Regions from separate parts of the Streptomyces sp. NPDC001135 genome, predicted to be linked through region 3. Evidence: riboswitches for the same ligand, from Rfam matches in the RefSeq annotation. Region 3 holds a riboswitch; each other region holds the start of a gene.
What was found. A riboswitch is a leader RNA that binds a small molecule or an ion and turns the genes downstream of it on or off. The one in region 3 is predicted to bind cyclic di-AMP.

Region 1: it holds a riboswitch for cyclic di-AMP, as region 3 does, so the genes downstream of both, ACWC94_RS08980 (M23 family metallopeptidase) here and ACWC94_RS20475 (transglycosylase SLT domain-containing protein) in region 3, are expected to answer to the same signal.
Region 2: it holds a riboswitch for cyclic di-AMP, as region 3 does, so the genes downstream of both, ACWC94_RS05310 (M23 family metallopeptidase) here and ACWC94_RS20475 (transglycosylase SLT domain-containing protein) in region 3, are expected to answer to the same signal.

Annotation. Positions count from the first base shown of each region.
Region 1 covers NZ_JBSFKD010000005.1:87,502-91,703, reverse strand. The annotation lists gene ACWC94_RS08985 (alpha-galactosidase) at 1-1,048, shown strand, start outside; cyclic di-AMP (ydaO/yuaA leader) riboswitch at 1,349-1,510, shown strand; gene ACWC94_RS08980 (M23 family metallopeptidase) at 1,515-2,420, shown strand; gene ACWC94_RS08975 (SGNH/GDSL hydrolase family protein) at 2,638-3,423, shown strand; gene ACWC94_RS08970 (TetR/AcrR family transcriptional regulator) at 3,612-4,202, opposite strand, start outside.
Region 2 covers NZ_JBSFKD010000003.1:21,815-26,016, reverse strand. The annotation lists gene ACWC94_RS05330 (GTP cyclohydrolase II) at 1-310, opposite strand, end outside; gene ACWC94_RS05325 (MarR family winged helix-turn-helix transcriptional regulator) at 393-950, opposite strand; gene ACWC94_RS05320 (dihydrofolate reductase family protein) at 1,011-2,147, shown strand; tRNA gene ACWC94_RS05315 (tRNA-Met) at 2,196-2,269, opposite strand; cyclic di-AMP (ydaO/yuaA leader) riboswitch at 2,581-2,727, shown strand; gene ACWC94_RS05310 (M23 family metallopeptidase) at 2,737-3,765, shown strand; gene ACWC94_RS05305 (aldo/keto reductase) at 3,845-4,202, shown strand, end outside.
Region 3 covers NZ_JBSFKD010000016.1:34,918-39,119, reverse strand. The annotation lists gene ACWC94_RS20490 (FAD-dependent oxidoreductase) at 1-629, shown strand, start outside; gene ACWC94_RS20485 (hypothetical protein) at 663-932, shown strand; gene ACWC94_RS20480 (HAD family hydrolase) at 998-1,810, shown strand; gene ACWC94_RS20475 (transglycosylase SLT domain-containing protein) at 1,976-2,464, opposite strand; cyclic di-AMP (ydaO/yuaA leader) riboswitch at 2,468-2,645, opposite strand; gene ACWC94_RS20470 (polyprenyl synthetase family protein) at 3,218-4,202, shown strand, end outside.

The DNA.
Region 1 (4,202 bases), on a different contig from region 3:
CGACCGCGCCGGCCTGGGCGACTGGACCCCCAACCCCGACCGCTTCCCGCACGGCCTGAAGCCGCTGGCCGACCAGGTGCACGCCCTCGGCATGCGGTTCGGCATCTGGGTCGAGCCCGAGATGGTCAACCCGGACAGCGACCTGTACCGCGCGCATCCCGACTGGGTGCAGTACCAGCCGGGACGGAAGCGGACGGAACTGCGCAACCAGCTCGTCCTCAACCTCGCCCGCGAGGACGTCCAGGAGTACCTGTGGGAGCAGCTGAACACCCTGCTCGCCGGCGCCCCCATCGACTATGTCAAGTGGGACTTCAACCGCTGCTTCACCGATGCCGGCTGGCCCGGTGAGCCGTACCCGCAGCGCCTGTGGGTGGACCACGTCCGCGCCCTGTACGCCCTGCTGGACCGGCTGCGCGCGGCCCATCCCTCCGTCGCCTTCGAGTCCTGCTCGGGCGGTGGCGGCCGCATCGACCTCGGCGTCGTGAGCCGCACCGACCAGGTGTGGACCTCCGACAACACCGACCCGCTGGACCGGCTCGCCATCCAGTACGGCTTCAGTCAGATCCACCCCGCGCGGATCATGGCCGCCTGGGTGACCGACAGTCCGAACACCCAGCTCAATGGCCGGGTCAGCTCCCTGCGGTTCCGTTTCGTCAGCGCCATGGCGGGCGTTCTCGGGGTCGGCGGCGATCTCACGGAATGGACCGATCAGGAGCTGGCCGAGGCCCGGTGGTGGGTCGGGCTCTACAAGGAGATCCGCCCGGTCGTCCAGCGGGGCGACCTGTACCGGCTGCGACCGCCGGCCGGTGGTCCCAGTGCCGTCCAGTACGTCCTGGGCGAGGAGACGGTGGTCCTCGCCTGGCTCCCGGCGCAGAGCCACGGCGAGCCCGTGCCGCCGCTGCGCCTGCGCGGACTCGACCCGGCGGCGTCGTACGAATGCCGTGAGACGGGTGAAGTCCACCGCGGGGCCGTCCTGCTGCACCACGGGCTGCGCACCGGACTCAAGGGTGACCTGGATGCAACGGTTCTCCGGCTGCGCCGTATCTGAACCTTCTGCCCGAATTGGCGCCTTCATTCCAACTCGCCGGGGAATAAGGGCTCGTGGCCGGGTGTGCGTGAGGAGCGTCATATTCGTGACCGTGCGTCGCACGTCATGTTCACGTAATTCCCATGGTGAAAAGGGAAAGGGAAAGGGTGGAGCGGACGGAATTCACGGAGTGTGACCGAGATGTCCCGTGAGCGATCTTCGTCACGTCGAACGGCGGGAACGGGATGCTTGTTTCCCCGCGTCCCACTCGCTTACGTTCGCCACCGATCCGGACGGAACGCCGCATCCTGCCGCCGCCCGGAGTCCCACACACTTGACCCGTGTTCGGCAGGAGCGGGGGACCCACCAGGTACGACTGCCTGTCCGGTCTCCGCGACAGGCTCGGGGTGAAGCCGTGCGCGCACGGCCGGGCAGCTCCAGCCCGAACCCGACAGCTCACCTCGCAGGCGCCGGAGAGGAATGCGCCATGCCCGGTAAGGGCAAGCACCGACGCCCCAAGCCCCCGCGTCTTTCCCGCTCGATCGCCCTTGCCGGAACCGGCGGCGCCGCCCTGGCCCTCCCGCTCGTCGGCACCACCGGGGCGCATGCCGCCACCGTCCCGCAGTCCGTTTCCGCCCGGGCCGCGCAGTCCCTCGAGGCCCCGGTGGACAAGGCCGCCGCGCAGCCGAGTCCGGAATGGCGCACCTACAGGGTGAAGTCCGGCGACTGCCTGTCAACGATCGCCGACGAGCAGCACGTCGCGGGCGGCTGGCACCGCCTCTACGCCGCCAACCGGCAGGCCGTCGGCGACGACCCGGCGCTGATCCACCCCGGCCTGAAGCTCGCGCTCGGCCGGCGGTCCGCACCGGCTCGCACCGAGCCCGCGCCCGCGAGCCGGCCGTCCGCCGACTCGTCCCGCTCCACGTCCCAGGCGGCCCCGGCGCCGAGGACCTCCGGCGCCGCCGCGACGGCGACCACCTCCACCGGCTTCACCCTCCCGGTCGCCGGCGCCACCATCGGCACCGGCTACCACGTGGCCGGCAGCATGTGGTCCAGCGGCTACCACACGGGCGTCGACTTCGTCGTACCGACCGGCACCCCCGTCAAGGCCGTCGCCGCGGGCACGGTCGTCTCCGCCGGCTGGGGCGGCGCGTACGGCAACCAGGTCGTCCTCAGGCTCGACGACGGTCACTACGCGCAGTACGGCCACCTCTCCCGGCTCTCCGTCTCGGCCGGGCAGACCGTGACCGAGGGCCAGCAGGTCGGCCTGTCGGGCGCCACCGGCAACGTCACCGGCCCGCACCTGCACTTCGAGATCCGTACGACCCCCGACTACGGTTCCGACATCGACCCGGTCGGCTACCTCCGCGGGCACGGCGTCGCCGTCGTCTGACACCCCGCCACAACCGCCTGCCTGGCACACGGCCGAAGGCCGGACCCACGATCCCCGGGTCCGGCCTTCGGTGTGTCCGCCTTATTCCGGGTACGCAAACGAATTAAGGGTGTCTTATCTCACCGTTCGTCAACCCCTGCCTACGGTCGCGTAGGTCACATCCGAAGGTGAATCATGGTCCGACGTGGCAGACGATTCGAAGAATGACAACAGATCAGTGATCGGGTCGTACGTGGCGGTGGGGGACAGCTTCACCGAGGGCGTCGGCGACCCCGGGCCCGACGGGGCGTTCGTGGGCTGGGCCGACCGGTTCGCGGTACTGCTCGCCGACCGGCGGCCCGAGGGGGACTTCGAGTACACCAATCTCGCGGTGCGCGGGAAGCTGCTCGACCAGATCGTGCAGGACCAGCTCCCGCAGGCCGTCGAACTCGCCCCGGACCTGGTCTCCTTCTGCGCGGGCGGCAACGACATCATCCGCCCCGGCACCGACCCGGACGAGGTGGCCGAGCGCTTCGAGCGGGCCGTCGCCCGGCTGACCGAGGCGGCCGGCACGGTGATGGTGACGACCGGCTTCGACACCCGTGGCGTCCCCTTGCTCAAGCATCTGCGCGGCAAGATCGCCACGTACAACGGGCACGTCCGCGCCATCGCCGACCGGTACGGCTGCCCGGTGCTCGACCTGTGGTCCCTGAAGTCCGTGCAGGACCGCAGGGCCTGGGACAGCGACCGGCTCCATCTCTCGCCCGAGGGGCACACGCGCGTGGCGCTGCGCGCCGGCCAGGCCCTCGGCCTCGACATCCCGGCCGACCCGGAGCAGCCGTGGCCGCCGCAGCCGCCCCGGGGCACGCTGGACATCCGCCGCGACGACGTCCACTGGGCCCGCGAGTACCTGGTCCCGTGGATCGGCCGCCGCCTGCGCGGCGAGTCCTCCGGCGACCACGTCACCGCGAAGGGCGCCCTGTCCCCCGACGACATCAAGCTGCGCATCACCTCGGTGGCCTGACCGACACCCGCGTGCCCCGCACACCCGTGGTGCGGGGCACGGTCGCGTCCGGCGGTGCGCGGCGGCGCCGGGCCGTACGGGTCGGGTCCGCCCTGCCGGAAACCCGCGGGGCCCGGCTGTGCCGGGGACGGGCGGGGCCGGCGGTGGCGGCCCGTGTCCCGCGGGCAGGGTGCCGCCCGGCGCTGAGGTCAGCGTTCGTTCAGGGTCTTCCGGTCCAGGCCCAGTTCCCGGGCCAGCGCGTCGTCGGCCCACTCCTGCGCGCGTGTCCGCGGCACCGCTCCCGGGTACGAGGTCAGCTGCACGGCCAGCCCGTCCAGCAGCGCGGTCAGCCGCAGTGCGGCACCGGCGGGGTCGGCGCAGGTGAACTCGCCGGCCGCCACGCCCTCGGCGACGACGTCGGCGATCGCCGCCTTCCACTGCTTGTCGAGGTCCCGGGTGACCTCCCGCAGGGCCGGCTCGCGCAGGGCCGCCGCCCATCCCTCGATCCACAGCCGCCAGCCCTTGGCCTGTCCGGTCGGCGCGTACCAGCGCACCGCGGCCCGCAGCCGGCGCAGCGCGGACGTCCGCCGCCCCAGCAGCTTGCGCAGATGCGCGAGGTCGTCCTCCGCCGCGTACGCGAACGCGGCCGCGACCAGCTTCTCCTTCGTCGAGAAGTGGTACAGCACCAGCGCGTTGCTCACCCCGAGCGTCGCGGCCACGTCGGCGATCCTGACCGCCGCCACGCCACGCGCCTCGATCTGCCCGATGGCGGCCCGCAGCAGTTCCTCCCGCCGCTCGGC
Region 2 (4,202 bases), on a different contig from region 3:
GGCCGATGCCACGGCCCTCCTGGCGGAGGTAGAGCAGGACGCCGCCGGTGGTGGCGATGCGTTCGACCGCCTCGCGCAGCTGGGGTCCGCAGTCGCAGCGGGCCGAGCCGAAGACGTCGCCGGTCAGGCACTCGGAGTGCAGGCGCACCAGCGGAACCGGGCCGGGGTCGCCGAGCACGACGGCGACATGCTCCTGGCCGTCGGCCAGGCCGTGGAAGGTGACGAGTTCGGCGTCGACGCTGTAGCCGTCGTCGAAGCGCAGCGGTACCCGGACGCGGGCGCGCGGCGTGGCGGCGGTGGTGTCGGGCATGCGGGTCCCTCCGGGGAAGGTGCTTCAGATTTGAAGCAGTGATCGTGCGGGGACCCTACCGCATGATTAAAACTTGAAGCAATTAGTTTTCGGGTGCCTGGTGGGACTCGGGGGGTGCGGGCGGGGCCGACGAGGAGCAGGACGACCGGCGCCGCCAGGGCACGTCCTCCGCGCCGGGTGCGGCATCGTCGCCCTGCAGCCCGCGGGCGATCCCGGTGCAGATCTCCTCCAGTTGCCCCACCTGTTCCGGGGTGAGCCGGTCGAACAGGGTGGCGCGTACGGTCTCGACGTGCCCGGGCGCCGTACGCTCCAGCACGGCCAGTCCCTCGTCCGTCAGCACGGCGATGCTGCTGCGCTTGTCCCAGCGGCAGTCCTCACGGCGCACCAGCCCGTCCCGCTCCAGACGGGTCACCGCATAGGTCAGCCGACTGCGCGTGATCTTCAGCGTCTCCGCGAGGTCGGTCATGCGCAGCCGCCGCTCGGGCGCCTCGGAGAGGTTGGCCAGCACGGAGTAGAACAGATGGGGCATGCGGGCCGTCTGCTGGAGGTTCCGGTCGATCGCGTCGTCCAGCAGCCGGGCGGCGGACAGGTAGGCGCGCCAGGCGCGCTGCTCCTCGGCAGTGAGCCAGCGGGTCGTCATGCCGCCAGTGTAGGTTTGTTTCAAACTTGAACCAAGAGTGACTTCAGGGAGAGCGCGCCGATGTCGTACCCCTATGTGCTGCTGTCCGCCGCCGTCTCCCTCGACGGCTACCTGGACGACACCGGCCCCGAACGGCTCCTGCTGTCCAGTCCGGCCGACTTCGACCGGGTGGACGCGGTCCGGGCCTCCGTCGACGCGATCCTGGTCGGCGCCGGCACGATCCGCGCCGACAACCCACGGCTGCTGGTCAACTCCGCCGAGCGCCGCGCGGCCCGCGTGGCCGAGGGCAGGCCGCAGTACCCGCTGAAGGTGACCGTCACCGCCACCGGCGACCTCGACCCCGGCGCCCATTTCTGGCACACCGGCGGCGACAAGCTCGTCTACACGACCGACAAGGGCGCCGAGCGAGCCGCACGCCTCCTCGGCGGCACCGCCGACATCGTCCCGCTCGGCCCCGACCTCGACTGGCGCGCCCTGCTGGGTCATCTGCACGACGTGCGCGGCGTACGGCGGCTGATGGTCGAGGGCGGCGGCACGGTCCACACCCAGCTGCTCCGGCTGGGCCTGGCCGACGAGCTCCAGCTGGTCCTCGCCCCGCTGTTCGTCGGCGACCCGGCCGCCCCCCGCCTGTTCGGGCCGGGTGCCTACCAGGCCGGCCGGCTGCGCCTGACCGAGACCCGCCGCATCGAGGACGTCGTCCTCATGCGCTACGAGCCCACGGCCCCCGGCACCGGCCCGGTCCCCACCGCCGCCGACCGGCACTGGCTGCGCACCGCCTGCGAGCTGGCCGCGTTGTGCCCGCCCTCGGAGACGGCGTTCAGCGTCGGCGCGGTGGTGGTCGCCGCCGACGGTACGGAGCTGGCCCGGGGGCATTCCCGGGAGGGCGGCGACCCCGTGGTCCACGCGGAGGAGGCGGCGCTGGCGAAGACCGATCCGGCGGATCCGCGGCTGGCCGCCGCCACGGTGTACTCCAGCCTGGAGCCCTGCGCCCGGCGTGCCTCACGGCCGGCGCCGTGTGCCGAGCTGATCCTTCGGTCGGGGGTGCGGAGGGTGGTCACGGCTTGGCGGGAGCCGGACACGTTCGTCTCCGCGGCCGACGGGACGGGGCTCCTGGTCACCGGGGGTGCGCAGGTGGTCGTACTGCCGGAGCTGGAGGGACTGGCCAAGGCACCGAACGGGCATCTGCTGGGGCACTGAAAAACACCCGGGGCCGGAATCCACTGGATTCCGGCCCCGGGCCTTCAGTAGCGGGGACAGGATTTGAACCTGCGACCTCTGGGTTATGAGCCCAGCGAGCTACCGAGCTGCTCCACCCCGCGTCGTTGTGACTCCAGAGTACCCCATCCGCGGGGCGGCTCGCACACCGCTTTCCCGCGGGCCGCCCCGGCCCCGGTGATCCTCTGTACGGACAGTGACCGGACGACCGCCCTCCGCATAACATCTGAGTCACCATCAAAAACGCCGAGACTCCTGAACGCCGGTCAACTCGCCCGTTTTGCAGGACTCCTGACCGGTACGTCCGGGCCGGAAAAGGTTAATGATCAAGGCGGATGGCTTGGAAAGTGACCAGCAGGTCTATTAACGTTCGATAACGCAGCGCGGTCGTCCCAGCCGTCACAAGAGACGGCTCCGTGCGCACGCGCCGAATCCCGCGAGGGAACCGGGGAACCACCACCTTGGGGTGAATCACGCGGATGCCGTGACCGGTATACGCGCGTAGGAGACCTTCCTGCTCCGAACCCGTCAGCTAACCCGGTAGGCGGAGGAAGGAAAGGAGTACGCCCGCGTGGCGTCCAACCGGCCTACCCCAGAAGCCCCGTTCATGCCCGCGGAGGCCGAGCCCGAGACCTTCGGCTACGGCGCCTACCGCACCGAAGAGGGCCCCTGGGAGGAGTGGAACCCCACCGAGGACTCCCTCGCCCCCGTCCGCGGCCGGCACCGTGTCGCCAAGCAGCGCGGCGGCTTCGCGCGCAGCTCCACCGTCCTCGGCGTCGGCGTGATGGCCGCCGTCGGTGCGGGCGGCATGGCCAGCGCCAACACCGGTAAGCCGCCGGTCTCCATATCCCTGCCGGACCTGGACTCCGTCGGTCACCTCTTCGGCGACGACGCCTCCGACGCGCCCCGGACGGACGGCAGCACGCTCAGCAACGCCGGCGTGACCTCGGCCGACAGCAAGGACTCCGACGCGGGCGAGACCCTGCGCAACCGGATCATGGCCCAGGCCGAGCAGCAGCGGAGCAAGGCCGACAGCAGGGCCACCGCCGCCGCGCTCGCCGCCGCCGAGAAGCAGACCGCCGACACCGCGGCCAAGGCGGAGCAGGACGCCGCCGCCAAGGCCGCCGCCGCCAAGCAGAAGGCCGAGGCCGACGCCAAGAAGGCGGCCGAGGCCAAGAGGCTGGCCGAGCTGGCCAAGCAGTACCAGCTGCCCGTCGTCTCGTACACGATCACCGGCACCTTCGGCCAGCCCGGCGCCATGTGGTCCTCCGGCTACCACACCGGCCTCGACTTCGCCGCCCCCACCGGCACCCTGATCAAGGCCGTCCACGGCGGCACGATCACCCAGGCCGGCTGGGCCGGCGCCTACGGCTACCGCACCGTCCTCACCCTGGACGACGGCACCGAGCTGTGGTTCTGCCACCAGTCCTCGATCAACGTCTCCGTCGGCCAGAAGGTGTCCACCGGCGAGGTCATCGGCCGCATCGGCGCCACCGGCAACGTCACCGGCCCGCACCTGCACCTGGAGGTCCACCCGGGCGGCCAGGCCACCGGCATCGACCCGGCGCCGTGGCTGCGGGACAAGGGCCTCAACCCCTGAGCGTGTCAGCCATGTGAACCGTGGGAAGTCGGCGCCGGCGGTGGAATGCGATCATCCACCGCCGGTGTTGATGTGAAGCATGACTTCTCTGCGCCCACTCGGTTCCTCCGACCTCGAGGTCTTCCCGCTCTCCCTGGGCGGCAACGTCTTCGGCTGGACCGCCGACGAGGAGACCTCCTTCGCCGTCCTCGACGCCTACACGGCCGCCGGCGGCAACTTCATCGACACCGCCGACGCCTACTCCGCCTGGATCGAGGGCAACAAGGGCGGTGAGTCCGAGACGATCATCGGCAAGTGGGTCAAGGCCCGCGGCAACCGCGACAGCGTCGTCATCGCCACCAAGGTCAGCCAGCACCCCGAGTACCAGGGTCTGTCCGCGACCAACATCAAGGCCGCCGCCGACGCCTCCCTGCGCCGCCTGGACACCGACTACATCG
Region 3 (4,202 bases):
CGCTGGAGACGGCCGCGCTCGCCGCCGAGGCGGGGGCACGCGTGCGTGTCGTCGCGCGGGGCCGCGGCCGGGTCGCCTTCGGCGCCCCGCCCTGGGACCAGCCGAAGCTGCGCCCCGAGTCCCCCTTCGGGCGGGCCTGGTCGCTGTGGGCGCTCAGCTACTACCCCCACCCCTACCGCTACCTGCCCGAGGCCACCCGCCACTTCCTGGTCCGGCGGGTCCTCGGACCGCTCGGCGCCTGGTGGCTGCGCGAGCGCTTCCAGAGCGCCGTGCTGGTCCAGGACGTGGAGCGGGTGGTGGGCGCCGAGGCACCGGACGGCAGCCCCGTCCTCACCGTCCGCACCCACGGTGGACGCACCGAGCGGCTCACCGCCGACCACGTCATCGCCGCCACCGGCTACCGCGTCGACATCGCGGCGATGGACTTCCTCGGCCACGGACTGCGCACCCGGCTCGCCGTCAGCCGCGGCACACCCAAACTCGGCCCCGGCTACGTCTCCTCCGTCCCCGGGCTGTATTTCACGGGCCTGCCGGCGGCGTCGTCGTACGGCCCGGTGATGCGCTTCGTCTGCGGTACGGAGTTCGCCTCTCCGCGCCTGACGGCACACCTGGCGGCGGCCCACGGCTGAACCCTCCGGGAACCGGCCCGGGTCCGTCACATCGTGCGCCCCCGCTCCGTCAGCGGTCGGAGCGAGCGTGCCCACCACCGATGCGCGGGAAGGACATCGGAACACTCCGGCACGGCAGGCGCGCGCGAGGAGCGGTCCGCCGCCGTCGCCGGCGGGCTCGGGGCGCCCTTCCTCAGTGACGCCGAGCGCGCCGCGCTGCGGCCGGCGGTGCTGTCCGCGCTGATCCTCACCATCACCCTCACCGGCATGTTCCACCGCGTCACCACCGCCATCAGGGAGCCGGCGGGCACCACTTGGGACTGACCAGTACGTAAGTACGCAGGACGACAAGATGAGTCGGCGGGGCGAGGTATCCGTATTCTCTGATCATGGCCGCCTCCCCCGCGTACGCACTGATCGCCACCGACCTGGACGGAACGCTGCTGCGCGGCGACGACACGGTCTCCGACCGGTCGCTCACCGCGCTCGCGCGGGTGGCGCGGGCCGGTGTGCGTCACCTGGTGGTGACGGGTCGCCCGGCCCCGCGGGTACGGCCGCTGCTCGAACGTCTCGGCTGCACGGGGCTCGCGGTGTGCGGGCAGGGCGCGCAGGTCTACGACGCCGCGTCCGGCCGTCTGCTGTGGTCGGTCCGGCTGGACCGGGAGCTGGCCGAGACCGCGCTCGGCAAGATCGAGGCCGAGGTGGGGCAGGTCTACGCGGCCGTCGACCAGGACGGCGTCGACGGGCTCACGCTCATCGAGCCGGGCTATCTGATGCCGCACCCGACCCTGCCCGCGGTGCGGGTCGGCCGGCGCGACGACCTGTGGTGCGAGCCCATCAGCAAGGTGCTGTTGCGCCATGCCGAACTGTCCGACGACGCGTTGGCGGCGGTCGCGCGCTCGGTGGTGGGCTCGCTGGCCACGGTCACCATGTCGGGGCCGGGGACCGTGGAGCTGCAGCCGTCCGGGGTGACCAAGGCGACCGGCCTCGCGCTGGCCGCCGAGCGGCTCGGGGTCGCCCCGGAGGAGGCCCTGGCCTTCGGTGACATGCCCAACGACATCCCGATGTTCGACTGGGCCGGACACGGGGTCGCCATGGCCAACGCACACCCCGAACTCAAGGCGGTGGCCGACGAGATCACCCTGTCGAACGAGGACGACGGCATCGCCGTCGTCCTCGAAAGACTGTTTCCGACCGGCTGACCGGCTGACCGGCTGACCCGCACCGACCCGCTGACCGGTCCGTCAGCAGGTGGCCGTCCGGTGCGGTCCCGCAGGACGCACGGCGGCCGCCCGGCACGCCCCTTCCGTCAGGTGGGGGGCGCGTGCCGGGCGGGCCGGTGTCTGCGCTGCCGGTCCGCGGAGCTGTCAGTACGCGCCGAAGACGTTGTCGATCGACCCGTAGCGCGCGGCCGCGTAGTTGCAGGCGGCGGTGATGTTCGCGACCGGGTCGTAGATGTTGTAGGAGGTTCCGGCCACGTGGTACGCGTTGAACGTCGGGTCGATGACCTGGAGCAGGCCCTTGGACGGGATGCCCTTGGCGGCGTTGGAGTCCCAGAGGTTGATGGCGGCCGGGTTGCCGGAGGACTCCCGCATGACGTTGCGGTAGATGCCGTTGTAGGTGCCCGGGATGCCCTTCTGGCCCATGATCGCGAGGGACTCGCGGATCCAGCCGTCGAGGGTGTTCGGGTAACCGGCGGGGGTGGTGGAGACCGTGGTGGCGCTCGGGGTCGCGGCGGAGGCGCTGGTCGCCCCGATGAGCGGCAGGGCGAGGACGGCGGCACCGGTGCCGACGGCGGCGAGGGCGCGGACGAGGCGGTTGTTCCGGGTACGGCGGGGCTGAGCGGCAGCAGGCATGGGGAAGTTCCTCTCCGACGCCTGCGAGGTGAGCTGTCGGGTTCGGGCGGGGAGGTGCCCGGCCGTGCCCGGGAAGGCACGGCTTCACCCCTAGCCGTTCCGGTGCGACGTGTGCCGTCCGGTCCGGCGACTTACCTGGGTCCCCCGCTCCTGCCTGCGAATGAGTCCGTGGATGGTTATGCGGGCGGTGGCAGGATTCGGCGTCCGCCCGACGGCCCGGAACGTATGCGAGAGCACATGTCGGGAACAAGTACCGGATTCACACAACGTCCTGTTTGACCTTGATCTGCGCCCTATGAGGTGCTTGATCCTTTGCGCCTGTCAACCCTCAACTCGCCAGCGGGGCAAGGCGAGAAGGGGGGAGTGGTGGGGGTGGGGTGCCGATGGGTGCCCGTGACCCAACTCACGAAATAGCAAAATACTCTAAGTCGGACATGGGGGATTCAGGTGGATCGACTGGATGGTGGAACCCGCGGCTCGGCGCCCGTCGTTGTTCTGGGGGAGGGGGTGGAGGTGCTGCCCCGCTCGCCTCTCGGCTTGCGACAAAACGGACAGAGTCCTATTAAGTCGATAAATATACGTTCCTATTACTTGATCAAAAATATCCCGGTCATGACCTGATACCTCCCAGGCTGGACCGGTGGGCGCTATCGGTGATCGAAAGAGGACCGGATACGCTGACTCGAGTGATGGCAGCGACCTATCGACAAACCGTGTGATCGCCAGCAGACACCAGCAGACAGGAGACCCCACGTGACCGTCGTCGGGCCGTTCGGGCTGAGCGTGCGGGACCAGGCTCTGGAAGCCGATGTCCAGGCCGGATTGACGGCTGTCGAGGAAGGCTTGCTCGAGGCCACCAAGAGCGAGGTCCCGTTCATCACGGAGGCCGCGCAGCACCTCGTACGGGCCGGCGGGAAGCGGTTCCGGCCGTTGCTCGTGATGCTCGCGGCCCAGTTCGGCGACCCCTACGCGCCCGGTGTCGTGCCGTCGGCCGTGGTCGTGGAGCTGACCCATCTGGCCACGCTGTACCACGACGACGTCATGGACGAGGCGGCCGTACGGCGTGGCGTGGACAGCGCCAACACCCGCTGGGGCAACTCGGTCGCGGTCCTCACCGGCGACTTCCTCTTCGCCCGGGCCTCCCAGATCCTCGCCGACCTCGGCCCCGAGGCCGTCCGGGTGCAGGCCCTCGCGTTCGAGCGGCTGGTCACGGGCCAGATCCTGGAGACCGCCGGTCCCGCGGACGGCCGCGACCCGGTCGAGCACTACCTGGACGTGCTCGGCGGCAAGACGGGCTCGCTGGTGGCGGTGTCGTGCCGGTTCGGCGCGATGATGTCCGGCGCCGACGAGACGGTCGTCGACGTGCTCACCCAGTACGGCGAGCGGCTCGGCGTCGCCTTCCAGCTCGCCGACGACGTCCTGGACATCGCCTCCGACTCGCACGAGTCCGGCAAGACCCCCGGCACCGACCTGCGCGAGGGCATTCCGACGCTCCCCGTGCTGCGGCTGCGCGAGCGGGCGGCCCGGCTGGGGCTGCCCGAGGACATCGCACTGTGCCGGCTGCTGGACTCCGACCTCAGCGACGACGCCCGGCTCGCCGAGGCGCTGGCCGGGCTGCGCGCCCACCCCGCGCTGGAGCAGGCCCGCCGGGACACCGTCCGGTACGCGGAGGAGGCCCGCGCCGCGCTGGCGCCGCTGCGGGAGTGCGACGCCAAGGCGGCGCTGATGGAGCTGTGCG